4 regions of the Nonomuraea sp. NPDC004354 genome follow, and region 1 is predicted to be linked to each of the others. Evidence: riboswitches for the same ligand, from Rfam matches in the RefSeq annotation. Region 1 holds a riboswitch; each other region holds the start of a gene.
The links. Region 1 has a riboswitch for cyclic di-AMP ahead of ACWENQ_RS09240 (NlpC/P60 family protein). Riboswitches for the same ligand answer to the same signal wherever they lie in the genome.

Region 1 (3,174 bases):
GACCGCGAAGATCACGCCGTCGACGATGCGGGCGACCAGGCGCTGCCACCACTCGGCGAGCGGGGCGGGTGCGCCGGGCGGCTGCAGGCCGGCCGGAGCGCCGTACGGCTGGCCGTAGCCGGGCTGGCCGTAGGCGGGCGGCTGCTGCTGGCCGTAACCGGGCTGGTAGGGCTGCTGCTGGCCGTAGGGCGAGGACTGACCGTAGCCGGGCTGCGACTGGCCCTGCTGGCCGTAGCCCTGCTGACCGTAGCCGGGCTGCTGGCCGTAACCGGGCTGCTGACCCGAGGGCTGGCCGTAACCGGGCTGCTGGCCGGACGCCGGCTGGCCGTACCCGGGCTGCTGCTGGCCGTAGCCGGGCTGGCCGTACTCCGGCTGCTGGCCGTACTCGGGCTGCTGGCCCGAGGAGCCCTGCTGCTGGCCGTAGCCCTGCTGCCCGTACTCGGGCTGCTGGCCGGAGGAGGCCTGCTGCTGACCGTAGCCCTGCTGGCCGTACTCGGGCTGCTGGCCCGAGGCGGCCTGCTGGCCGTAGCCGGGCTGGCCGTAGCCGGGCTGGCCGTACTGCTGGCCGTAGCCCTGCTGACCGTAAGGCTGCTGGCCGGAAGCGGGGGGCTGCTGGCCGTAGCCCTGCTGGCCCGAGGAGGGCTGGCCGTAGCCGGGCTGCTGGCCTGACGCGGGCTGGCCGTAGCCCTGCTGTCCATAGCCGGGCTGCTGCTGGCCGTAGCCCTGCTGGCCCGAGGAAGGCTGGCCGTAGCCGGGCTGCTGCTGCTGGCCGTAACCCTGCTGGCCGTAACCGGGCTGCTGGCCGTAGCCCTGCTGGCCGTAGCCTTGGTCGGGCTGGCCCTGTGACGGCTGACCGTAGCCGCCGCCCTCATGGCGATAGCCGACGATCGTCACGTCAGGATCCGGCTGCTCGCCAGGGCGTCCTGCGTTCTGCTGACCGTATCCGGAATTGTCGTCAGGTTGGTCCGGGTACGGCGGCTGTCCGGTGCTCACCGTGTCACCTCGCTTCGATGGCGCATGTGGCACATGTCAGGACACATGCTTGCTGTTGCCCAACGTATCGACATGAGTATCAACAATCACCTTTCCTCTTGGTCAACGCCGTAGTCAACTGCGTCCAGATGAAGCAGCATCCTGGTGTTGCCAAGGGTGTTGGGCTTGACGTGCTCGAGGTCCAGAAACTCGGCCACACCCTCGTCGTAGGAGGCCAGCAGCTCGGCGTAGACCTCGGGTGATACCGGTGTTCCCTGGATGGGCACGAAGCCGTGTCGGGCGAAGAAGTCGACCTCGAACGTCAGGCAGAAGACCCGGCGAAGGCCCAGGTCGCGAGCTGTTCTCACGAGCGCGGTAACAATACGGTGACCGACGCCTGAACCTTTGGCCGCGGGATCGACGGCTACCGTGCGAATTTCGGCGAGGTCCTCCCACAGCACATGGAGCGCGCCACAGCCGACCACCTGGCCGCCGCGCTCGGCGACCCAGAACTCCTGGACGTCCTCGTACAGCGTGACCGTGGCTTTTTCGAGAAGCTTGCGGCCCGCCCCCGCATAGATGTCGACCAGGCGCTTGATCGACCTGACGTCCGGCGTGCGGGCGCGCCGTACGACGATCTCGGTGTCCTGCATTGGGCGCTCGACGGCCTGCTCCATGGCCCTTCAGCGTACCGAGCTTGTTTCGGCCCATCCCTAACTACCATCACATGACCTCACGTAGCGAGGCGAGCACGCTCCGCATCGACGCACGACATGCCCGACAAATCTCTGCCAATCCGGGCAAAGGGCACGCAATGCCCTGGTTGATCAGGCTTTCGCGTGACCCGCCCGTGATCCTTTGTTTGCGCATCCTCTACTGGATCCGTAGTTCTGGTTGAGCACGAACCTGGCTTGCACTAGTGTCCAGCGACGATGTCACCCACGCAGCCAGGCGTGGGTGACGCGCCTAATCCCCCACCACGGGGAGCCGGGGACCCGCCGGCGGACCACCGACCGCCACAGGGGTGAGTCCGAGTCCGTGCTCGGTAGGGCTGCTCCGGCCCGAACCCGTCAGCTAACCCGGTCGGCGGCTACGAGAGGAGCTGGTTGGTGAAGCGCAGGCGCACTCACGAGGGGAAGTCCGCGGGCAAGCACGCCCGCCCCCACGAACCGGGCTCCCCCAGGAAGCGGTTCGCCGTCGTGAGCGCCGCGATGGCCGTCCTCGCCCTCGCCATGCCGCTGAGCCCGGCCGCCGCCGACCCCAAGCCGACGCTCAAGGAGCTCGCCGAGCGCGTCGAGAAGATGCACAACGACATCGAGACGCTCACCGAGCAGTACAACGGGCAGCGCGAGAAGCTCAAGGGCGTCAAGAAGTCCGCCGAGACCGCCAAGAAGGTCCTGGCCACCAGCGAGGCCGATCTGGCCGCCAAGCGCGCCCGAGCCACGCTCGTGGCCGAGAGCACCTACATGTACGGCGGCCTCGCCGACGGCCTGGCCTTCACCTCGGCGGCCGACCCCGACTCCTTCCTCGACGCCGCCGCCACCTCCTACGCCCTCGGCCAGCAGCAGGGCCAGGAGGTCAAGGAACTCGCCGAGTCCATCGCCGCCGCCGAGAAGGCGAGGTCGACCGCCAAGACACGCCTGGCCGAGGTCCAGAAACTCGTCAACGACCTCGGCAGCAAGCGCGACAAGATCACCTCGATGGTCGCCAAGACCGAGAGCAGCCTGTTCCGGCGCGCCCTGGGCGAGGCGGGACGGCCGGGCACCCGCGCCAGCAGGGTCAACCTGCCCATCATCGGCAGCGGCAAGGCCGCGCAGGCCGCCCGCTGGGCGCTGACCCAGCAGCTCAAGCCGTACGTGTGGGGCGCCGAGGGGCCGAGTTCCTTCGACTGCTCGGGCCTGGTCATGGCCGCCTACCAGCAGGTGGGCATCAGCCTGCCGCACTACACCGGCGACCAGTGGACGGCCGGCACCCACATCTCGCGCGAGCAGCTACGCCCCGGCGACCTGGTCTTCTTCTACAACGACCTGCACCATGTGGGCATCTACATCGGCGGCGGGATGATGGTGCACGCGCCCCGCACGGGTGACGTCGTCCGGGTCGCCGCGATCGCCAACAGGCCGTTCGCGGGAGCCGTACGGATCGCCGACTAGATCAGTCGCCGGCGCGCGGCCCAGGCCACGGCCTCGATGGCCGTGGCGA
Region 2 (3,174 bases), on a different contig from region 1:
ACAAGGACGGCAGGGTGCGTGCGATCGGCGTGTCGAACTTCACGATCGCCCACCTCGAGCGGCTCATGAACGAGACCGAGATCGTCCCCTCGATCAACCAGATCGAGCTGCACCCCCGCTTCCCCCAGCCGGAGCTGCGCGCCTTCCACGAGGCCAACGGCATCCTCACCGAGGCGTGGAGCCCGCTCGGGCAGGGCAGGAGGCTGCTCGACGATCCGGCGCTGGCCACGCTGGGCCGCAAGCACGGCAAGTCGCCCGCGCAGGTCGTGCTGCGCTGGCACGTCCAGCTCGGCAACGTGGTGATCCCCAAATCGGTCACCCCTTCGCGGATCAGGGAGAACATCGACGTGTTCGACTTCACCCTCGACCCGGAGGACATGGCGGCGATCGGCGCGCTGAACACCGGCACGCGCCTCGGTCCCGACCCCGCCACGTTCAACTGGATGGGCTGACATGACCGAACGGGCACGGCCCGCGCCGCCGGCGCGGGCCGTTCGCATGTCCGCGATAAGGGAGGATTGATCGCGGAAAGGGAGGTTCGTCATGCGTGAGTTAGCGTGGGGCATCGCGGCCACGGGCGGGATCGCCAGGATGGTCGGCGCGGTGATCGCCGCGGAGCCCGGCATGCGGGTGGCCGCGGTCGGCTCCCGCGACCAGGGCAGGGCCGCGGAGCTGGCGGCGGCGCTCGGCGCGGACGCGGCCTACGGCTCCTACGCCCAGCTGTGCCAGGACCCCGCCGTCGACGTGATCTACGTGGCCACCCCGCACGCGCAGCATCTGGAGGTGGCCGAGGCGGCCATCGCGGCGGGCAAGGCCGTGCTGTGTGAGAAACCTCTCGCCGCGAGCGTGGCCGACGCCGAGCGGATGGTGAAGCTGGCCAGGCAGGCGGGCGTGTTCCTGATGGAAGCGATGTGGATGCGCTTCAATCCCCTGATCAGGGCGCTGCTGACGGAGGAGAGGTTCGGGGAGCTGCGCTCGGTGCAGGCCTCGTTCGGCTTCGTCCAGCCTTACGCGGCCGAGCACCGGCTCTGGAACCCCGCGCTCGGCGGCGGGGTGCTGCTCGACCTGGGGATCTACCCGTTCGGGCTGGCGCAGCTGCTGCTCGGCGAGCCGGCTGAGACGCATCTCACCGGATCGCTCGGCCCCTCCGGCGTGGACGCCGAGGTGGCGGCGCTGCTCACCTACGCGGGCGGCACCAGGGCGCTGGTCGAAACCTCGCTGCTCAGCCCGCTGGCCAACACCGCGACCGTGGTGGGCACGGGGCTGCGGGCCGACATCGCCGCGCCGTTCTGGGCGCCGCGGCGCATCGTGCTGTCGGGGCCGGGCGTGGATCCGGAGGAGCTCGTCCTGGACCCCGCCATGAACGGCTACGCCGAGGAGGTGCGCGAGGTGCGCGCCGCGCTGGCCGACGGCAGGACGGAGAGCTCGGTCATGCCGCTGGACGAGAGCCTGGCGATGATGCGGATGCTGGAGGACGCCAGGGTCAGGCTAGGCGCTCGGTAGCGCGGGCCGCCGCCTCGGCGTGGCCGGAGCCCGCGGCCGCCCGGAAGTGGGCGCGGGCCCGGTCGGGGCGGCCCTCCCTGCCCTCCAGCAGGCCGAGGTTGAACATGGCGCGCGGCGCGGCCTCCTCGTGGCCGGTTTCGATGGCCCTGGCGTACCAGCGCCGGGCCGCGTCGGTGTTGCCGCAGCAGTCCTCCAGGACGCCGAGGTTGAACATCGCCCTGGGCGTGCCGGCCCTGCCGTACCAGTGGCGGGCCGCGTCGAGGTGGCCGCTCTCGTCCTCGATCAGCGCGAGGTTGAAGGCCGCCCGCTGGACGGCGGCCGGATGGCCCGATGCGATCGCCAGGAGATACCATCGCCGGGCTTCGTCCGGACGGTGTCCGTCTTCCCGCAGCCCCCTGTTGAACAGGTCCTGTGGCGACATGACCTGACCGTAAATGATCGCCGGACCTTTATCAATTTGTAAGCTACTTGCCTCGTGTATTACCTTAGGCTCACTCAAGGCATAAACCGGGCATTCCGGACATTGCCTGTCATTGCAATCATCACAGGTTCGCCTGTGACCGCTGAATCCGCACCATGCGGAACCGGGGACCCACTTCCTCTGGGGTGAATCGGCACACCGTGCCGTAGGGCAGCTTCGCGTCCGAACCCGTCAGCTAACCCGGTAAGCGGCAGGAAGCTAGCAAGGAGTTCCCCTTCCCATGGCAAAGCCCAGCCGTAGCCGTGCCCCGAAGCTCACCTACGCGCATGCCGCGCTCGGCGCCGTCGTCATCGCCGGCTCGTTCGTTCCCACCGCCGCCCAGGCCGAGAAGCTCCCGCTGTCCGAGAGCCAGCGGGTAGCCGTCCTCGCCAAGGCGCCCAAGGAGGAGGCCGGCAAGCCCGCCGCCGCCAGGCCGGAGGCCAAGGTCATCCCCTCCGCCACCGTCGTTCTCACCGAGGCCAAGAAGCAGGTCGGCGTCAAGGAGAACTCCGCGGGCGGCGGAACCAAGTTCCAGAACTGGTACGTCGGATCGCAGCGCGCCAGGGAGACGGTCGTCAGGGACGGCGGCGACGTCAGCGCGTACGCCAACGCCCCGTGGTGCGCGATGTTCGTCTCGTGGGTCGGTGAGATGACCGGCGCCCGCACGCAGGTCGGCTGGGACGCCTACACGGTGACCCACGCCAAGTGGTTCAAGGCCAACAAGCGCTGGGGCACCGCGCCCAAGCCCGGCGCCGTCGTCTTCTTCGCCTGGGACGGCAGCAAGAGCCTCGACTCCATCGACCACGTCGGCTTCGTCGAGAAGGACAACGGCGACGGCACGATCAGCACGATCGAGGGCAACACCGGCAACGGCGCCGTCGAGCAGCGTGTCCGTCCGAAGTCGCAGGTCGTCGGCTACGGCTACCCCAGCTACGGCGGCTGACGCTTCCCCTTCCCCCGCATTCCCCCCGGCCCTGTCGCCAGGACGGCCACGCGCCGCTCCGGTGACGGGGGCCACCCACGGGCTCGGGCCGGTCCCCTCGGACCGGCCACCCCGTTCCCCCCGCAGTACGTTCCCCCGCAGAACGTTCCCCCGGGCCGCGACGGCGCCGTCTCAGCGCGCGTGCCCTCCGGCCACCCGCAGGACCCTCGTCCATCCCCCTGTCTGCACCGATCAGCCGGGGAACCGCAGGTAAGCAGCCGGCACGGCG
Region 3 (3,174 bases), on a different contig from region 1:
CGTAGTCGCGCAGCGCCCGCAGGAAGTCGACCCTGCGGAAGTCAGGCCAGTAGGCCTCGCAGAAGTAGAACTCGGAGTGGGCGCTCTGCCAGAGCAGGAAGCCTGACAGTCGTTGCTCGCCCGACGTCCTGATGAGGAGGTCGGGATCGGGCTGACCGCGAGTGTAGAGATGCTCCGCGATGTGCTCCACATCGAGGACCTCGACCAGGTCCTCGATGCTCGCCCCCCTACTTGCGTGCTCCTGGAGGAGTGAGCGCACCGCATCGGCAATCTCACGTCTTCCTCCATACCCAACCGCAACGTTCACAATCAGCCCGGGACGGTGCGATGTGGTTTCTTTCGCGGTTTTCAGGACATTCGCCGTCTGGTCGGGGAGGAGGTCGAGCGCGCCGACGGGGATGATGCGCCAGCCCTCGGCCACGAGCTCCTGAGTGACGTCCTCGATGATCCTCAGGAGCGGCTCCAGCTCCTCCTTCGGCCGGTTGAGGTTGTCGCTGGACAGCATCCAGACCGTGACGACCTCCACGCCCGCCTCACGGCACCAGGTGAGCAGCTCCGAGATCTTGTCGGCGCCCTTCCTGTGTCCCTTGCTGACGTCGCGCATGCCCATCGCGCGCGCCCAACGGCGGTTGCCGTCGATGATGACCCCGACATGGCGGGGGAAGTCGCCGCTGTCGGCGGACAGCTTGGCCTCCAACCGGCGCTCGTACAGCCGGTAGACCAGATCGCGCAGGCCCACGGAGTTCCTCCCCAGCGGTGCTGTGCCTTAGTGGTCGACTCACGACCTAACAGGCAATTATCACCGCCTTTCGAGACTGCTGGCCCCCTTAGGCGGATTCCTGGCGAGCTGTCGGCGATCCGCTGCCGCCTCCAGCGCCACGGTGGAACCGTCCGGCCCGCTCGCCACATCCGTCGCCGCGGGCGGTGGTCGGACGCGGCGGGACCATGGGGGCGCGTGCGCCCCGCCGGTCAGAGCCTGCCGCTGGTCGCCGCCCAGTCGACAAGCGCCTCGGCGGTGTCGAAGCGGCGGCTGGAGCTGGACTCTCCCAGGATCACGCCGACCAGCCGATGGCCGTCACGCTCGGCCGCGAAGGCGAGGGTGTAGCCCGCGGCGCGCGTGAAGCCGGTCTTCAGGCCGACGGCGCCCGGCGTGCCGAGGAGGCGGTTGGTGTTGCGCCAGGAGTAGGCGCCGTGCTCCGCCGTCTCGGGGAGCGAGCGGTACCGGGTGGAGCCGACCTTCTTGATCGTCTTGTTGTCCAGCGCGGCCTGGGCGAGCCGTACCTGGTCGCGCGCGGTGGAGTAGCCGCCGCCCTTGGCGGGCATCCCGTCGGGGTTGACGTACAGCGAGTCCTTCATCCCGAGCGCGCGGGCGTTGGCGTTCATCTTCGCCGTGAAGGCGTCGACACCGGGCCCGTACGAGCGGGCCAGCGCGTGGGCGGCGTCCGCGCCGGAGGGCAGCATCAGGGCGTAGAGCATCTCCTCCACGGTGAGCCGGTCGCCGGCGCGCAGGTACGCCACGGAGGCGCCGCCCTTCGAGGCGTAGCGCACGTCAGCGGAGGTGACCTTGACCACGTCCGTGGGCTTGGCCTCCTTCAGCACGGTGTAGGCGGTCATCACCTTGGTGATGCTGGCCACCGGCATGCGCCGATCGGCCTTCTTGCTGAAGTAGACCTTGCCGGTCCTGGCGTCGATCAGGTGGGCGGCCCGGCCGAGCACCGCCGGGGCGTCCGCGGCGGCGGCCGGAGCGGGGGTCCGGGAGACCGGCGACACGACGCCGGGCTGGGGGGCGGCCTGCGCACCGGTGGCGACCGCGGTCACGGCGCCCGCGGTGATGACGGCGCCGAGCAGCGCGCGTCCCAGCCGGTAGGTGAGATGCGTGGGCATGAAGGGTCTGCTCCTTGGCTTCCATGCCGCCTACCGGGTTAGCTGACGGGTTCGGGCTGGGAAGTGCCCTACGGGCGCCGCTGAGCGGGCGCTCGATTCACCCCAAGGGAAGTGGGTCCCCGGCTCCGTGGATACGGATTCGGCGGCCGCGCGTCCGGCGGACTGGCCTGAGATGACGCGCGGTCCGGGCAATGAAACGGCAACGAACATGTCACAGCTCGTCGCACAACGGCCCAAAAGTAGCAAAATAGCATAAACCACGCAAATAGCCGCGAACCTCCGGCCTGCGACGGGCCGCTACATCGCGCTCAAGCCGTAGAAACGGGCGGCGTTCCCGCCGAGCACCTTGTCGCGGTCGATCCCCCCGAGAAGCGCCCCGTACACCGTGAAGACCGTCCGGTAGTCGGCCGCCAGCAGCGAGACGGGCCAGTCGCTGCCGAACATCAGCCGGTCCGGCCCGAACACCTCGACCGCGTGCTCCACGTAGGGCCGCAGGTCCGCCACGGTCCAGCGGGCGTGGTCGGCCTCGGTGACCAGACCCGACACCTTGGCGTACACGGTGGGGCAGGCGGCGGCGGCGCGCAGCAGCGACGCCCACGGCTCCAGCTCACCGGCGGCGATCCTGGGCTTGGACAGGTGGTCGATGACGAGGTTGAGCGTGGGGTGCCGCTCGGCGATCGTGACGACGTGCTCCAGATGCCGGGGCAGCAGCGAGACCACGTCGAACGGCACGCCCGCCTCGGCCAGCAGTCCGAGCCCGTCGAGCACCGCTTCCCCGATCAGCCAGTCGGGATCGGGCTCGGTGTGGATGAGGTGCCGGACGCCGACGAACTTCGGATGTCTGGTGTAGCGCTCGAGCGCTCGGGCGGCTTCCTCCGGGCGGTCGAGGGGCACCCATCCGACGACCCCGGCGATGAAGTCGTGGGCGTCGGCGTGGGCCAGCATGGCGTCGGTCTCCCAGAAGGAGTCGTCGGCCTGGACCACGACCGTCCGGTCGACGCCCGCGGCGGCCAGCTCGGGCGCCAGGTCCTCGGGGCCGAAGGTGCGGTGGATCGCCGGCAGGTCGGGAGTGGGCCAGGAGTAGGCGCCGGTCTCCAGGTTCCAGAAGTGCTGGTGGGCGTCGACTATCACGCGGCAAACATAGGATGTCTGGCCGACCTCGGCAAGAGCTCCCCGGGACTCACCGCGGCCCCAGGAAGAACGGCAGGACCGAGGCTCGGGCCGCTGCGAGGCGAAGGGTGGCCGACCCGCACTGTGGGGGGTGTCCCCCGGTTCAGCGGCGGCGCCAGG
Region 4 (3,174 bases), on a different contig from region 1:
ACTCGTACTTATTACCTGCCGCGACGGGGCCTGTTAGGGCAGGTCGACTACCCGTCGCGGTGAGCGGCGTTGCGTCGGCCTTAAGTCCCCTTTCGTCCGGTCCGTGATCCGGACCGCACGAGACCAGGCCCGGTCGGATTCGCGACCGGGATCCGACGTCCGATTTCACTCGCGTCCGCGAAACGAGATGAGCCACGTGTACGACATGTATCCATGGAACCGCGCCGACGACCACGAGGAAGAGGCCGCGCAGGCCCTCCAGACCGCCCTGGACCGCAGGGACAACGGCGGTTCCCCCTTCCCCGGCTGAGCGGGACCGCCCCTTTCCCCGCTGGGCGGGACACCACCCTTCCCCCGCTGGGTGGGACCACCCTTTTCCCCTGGGGGCGCCGGCCGGCTTCCCCCGTTGAGCGGGACCACCCGGTGGAGGTCCCCCTGCTCCACCGGGGAGACCCCGGATCCCCCTCCGGGCGCGCGTCAGCCCGGAAACCGCCTCCGGTTCCCGGGCTGACGCGCGCTCCGACGGGTCAGAACGTGGCTCGTAGCCCCACGGGCGCGGACGAGGACTTCGCCTCGACGAGTCGCGCCTGCTGCTTCACGCCCTTGGGGTCGGGCCGTACCGCGCCGACGAACGCCTGGCGCCGCCACGCGCTGAGCTTCTCCTCCTTCACCACGTCACCGCTGTGCGGCGCGTGCACCATGTAGCCGGGCTTGGAGATCATCCCGACGTGGCCCAGTCCGCTGAAGAAGACCAGGTCGCCGGGCTTCAGGTTGTTCCACGTGATCTTCTTGTCGTACGCCTGGTACTGGTCGGCGGCCACGCGAGGAAGCTCGATCCCCGCCTTCTTGTAGGCCTTCATCGTCAGTCCTGAGCAGTCGTAGCCGTTCGGCCCGGTGCCGCCCCAGACGTACGGCGTGCCCCGCTTGGCCATCGCGAAGTCGAGCGCGATCTGCCATGCGGGCTTGGGTGCCTTCTCGAGCTGGGCCTTCTTGATGTCCGCTCCGGTGAGGGTCACCGTACGAGCGGGGTCGTCCTGGACGGGCCGGTCGGTGCCGGGTTCGGCCGTGACCGGCTGCTTCAGGACCGGGGTGGGGGCGGCCGACGCGGGGGAGGCGGCGGCGATACCTGTGGCGAGGAGGCCGCCGACGACGGCAGCCGTGATGATGCGAGACAGGGGAATGTCCTTCCACGGGGCCGACCGGGTTAGCTGACGGGCTCGGGCGTGGAAGCCGCCCTACGGCATGGGGGTGCCGATTCGCCCCAGGGGGAATGGGTCCCCGGCTCCGTGCGAACGTCGCACCGGATTAGGCTGGCCGAGACTCTAACGAAAGGGTCAAAAGACCGCAAACACGACAAAACGCCGTGTCCGGACAATGAGATCAGGTGTTCGCCAGCCGAGACGACCCGGTAAGGTACCGGCCATGGAGTCGCGCAACATTCGTCTGGCCGTCATCCCCGGTGACGGGATCGGCACCGAGGTCGTCGCCGAGGGGCTCAAGGTCCTGGAGGCGGTCGGCGCCAAGATCGAGACCACCCACTACGATCTGGGCGCCACTCGCTACAACGCCACCGGCGAAACCCTGACCGACGAGACCCTGCAGGAGCTGCGCGGCTACGACGCCATCCTGCTCGGCGCGATCGGCGACCCCAGCGTCCCGCCGGGCGTCCTCGAGCGCGACCTGCTGCTGCGGCTCCGCTTCGAGCTCGACCACTACGTCAACCTGCGTCCGGTGAAGCTCTTCCCCGGCGTGACCACCCCGCTGGCCGACACCCGCCCCGAAGACATCGACATGATCGTCGTGCGCGAGGGCACCGAGAGCCTCTACGCGGGCGCCGGCGGCGTGCTGCGTCGCGGCACCCCGCACGAGATCGCCACCCAGGAGTCGCTCAACACCGCCTTCGGCGTCGAGCGCGTGGTCCGCTACGCCTTCGCCAAGGCCGCCGAGCGCCCCCGCAAGAAGCTCACGCTGGTCCACAAGACCAACGTGCTGACCTACGCCGGCGACCTGTGGATGCGCACCGTCAACCGGGTGGCCGCCGAGTTCCCCCAGGTCACGACCGACTACCAGCACATCGACGCGGCCTCGATGTTCTTCGTCAGCCAGCCCGAGCGCTTCGACGTGATCGTCACCGACAACCTCTTCGGCGACATCATCACCGACATCGGCGCCGCCATCGCCGGCGGCATCGGGCTGGCCGCCAGCGGCAACATCAACCCCGACCGGACCGCGCCCAGCATGTTCGAGCCGGTCCACGGCAGCGCGCCCGACATCGCCGGCCAGGGCAAGGCCGACCCCACCGCCACGATCCTGTCGGTGGCCATGATGCTCGACCACCTCGGCCTGACCGAGGAGGCGGCCCGCGTCGAGCAGGCCGTCGCCGACGACATCGTGGAGCGCCTCACCGGACGGGCCGGCCGTACGACGCACGAGATCGGTGACGACATCACCGCACGAGTAGCCGGCGGCGCCTGACCGCCTGCCACTCCAGCACCATAGGCGGCCTGGCGCCCTTCGGCCGGGTCCATACTGTCCGGGATCCGGCGAGCGCGTAGCCGCCTGGATACCACAATCAGCGCCTGGCGGCTCGCGAGAACGCCAGGCGTTTGCTGTAAGTTCCCGTTACCCGGTTCATCGCAAAATGGACTCAGGGCAAATCTCGCGGAAAGAGAAGGATTTCTGTCATGACCACCGCTCAGAAGCTCAGCTTCGATGTGCAGCTCTCCGACCACGCTCGCACCGCTGCGGAGCGCGAGCAGGTACTGGCGAACCCGGGGTTCGGACAGACCTTCACCGATCACATGATCTCGATCGACTACACCGAGGGCAGGGGCTGGCACGACGCGCGGCTCACGCCGTACGGGCCGCTCGTCCTCGACCCCGCCACCTCCGTCTTCCACTACGCGCAGGAGCTGTTCGAGGGGCTCAAGGCCTACCGCCAGGCCACCGGGTCGATCGTGACGTTCCGGCCCTACGCGAACGCCGGCCGCTTCAACGCCTCCTGCGTCCGCATGGCCATGCCGGAACTGCCCGAGGACACCTTCGTCGAGTCGCTCGACCTGCTCGTCCAGGCCGACCGCGACTGGGTGCCCACCACCGAGGGACACAGCCTCTACCTGCGGCCCTTCATCATCGCGACGCAGGTGGGGCTGGGCGTCAACTACCCGTCCAAGA

Region 2: it holds a riboswitch for cyclic di-AMP, as region 1 does, so the genes downstream of both, ACWENQ_RS42700 (CHAP domain-containing protein) here and ACWENQ_RS09240 (NlpC/P60 family protein) in region 1, are expected to answer to the same signal.
Region 3: it holds a riboswitch for cyclic di-AMP, as region 1 does, so the genes downstream of both, ACWENQ_RS21560 (D-alanyl-D-alanine carboxypeptidase family protein) here and ACWENQ_RS09240 (NlpC/P60 family protein) in region 1, are expected to answer to the same signal.
Region 4: it holds a riboswitch for cyclic di-AMP, as region 1 does, so the genes downstream of both, ACWENQ_RS00470 (C40 family peptidase) here and ACWENQ_RS09240 (NlpC/P60 family protein) in region 1, are expected to answer to the same signal.

What each region holds. Positions count from the first base shown of each region.
Region 1 is NZ_JBSGDV010000002.1:707,684-710,857, reverse strand. It holds gene ACWENQ_RS09250 (RDD family protein) at 1-993, opposite strand, end outside; gene ACWENQ_RS09245 (amino-acid N-acetyltransferase) at 1,080-1,649, opposite strand; cyclic di-AMP (ydaO/yuaA leader) riboswitch at 1,926-2,076, shown strand; gene ACWENQ_RS09240 (NlpC/P60 family protein) at 2,082-3,125, shown strand; gene ACWENQ_RS09235 (LuxR C-terminal-related transcriptional regulator) at 3,122-3,174, opposite strand, start outside.
Region 2 is NZ_JBSGDV010000029.1:58,025-61,198, forward strand. It holds gene ACWENQ_RS42685 (aldo/keto reductase) at 1-452, shown strand, start outside; gene ACWENQ_RS42690 (Gfo/Idh/MocA family protein) at 544-1,503, shown strand; gene ACWENQ_RS42695 (SEL1-like repeat protein) at 1,484-1,924, opposite strand; cyclic di-AMP (ydaO/yuaA leader) riboswitch at 2,055-2,189, shown strand; gene ACWENQ_RS42700 (CHAP domain-containing protein) at 2,205-2,906, shown strand; gene ACWENQ_RS42705 (RNA 2'-phosphotransferase) at 3,138-3,174, opposite strand, start outside.
Region 3 is NZ_JBSGDV010000007.1:106,438-109,611, reverse strand. It holds gene ACWENQ_RS21565 (isoprenyl transferase) at 1-739, opposite strand, end outside; gene ACWENQ_RS21560 (D-alanyl-D-alanine carboxypeptidase family protein) at 970-1,884, opposite strand; cyclic di-AMP (ydaO/yuaA leader) riboswitch at 1,897-2,039, opposite strand; gene ACWENQ_RS21555 (amidohydrolase family protein) at 2,182-3,015, opposite strand; gene ACWENQ_RS21550 (hypothetical protein) at 3,158-3,174, opposite strand, start outside.
Region 4 is NZ_JBSGDV010000001.1:119,259-122,432, forward strand. It holds gene ACWENQ_RS00465 (hypothetical protein) at 188-310, shown strand; gene ACWENQ_RS00470 (C40 family peptidase) at 528-1,016, opposite strand; cyclic di-AMP (ydaO/yuaA leader) riboswitch at 1,179-1,322, opposite strand; gene ACWENQ_RS00475 (3-isopropylmalate dehydrogenase) at 1,423-2,475, shown strand; gene ACWENQ_RS00480 (branched-chain amino acid aminotransferase) at 2,685-3,174, shown strand, end outside.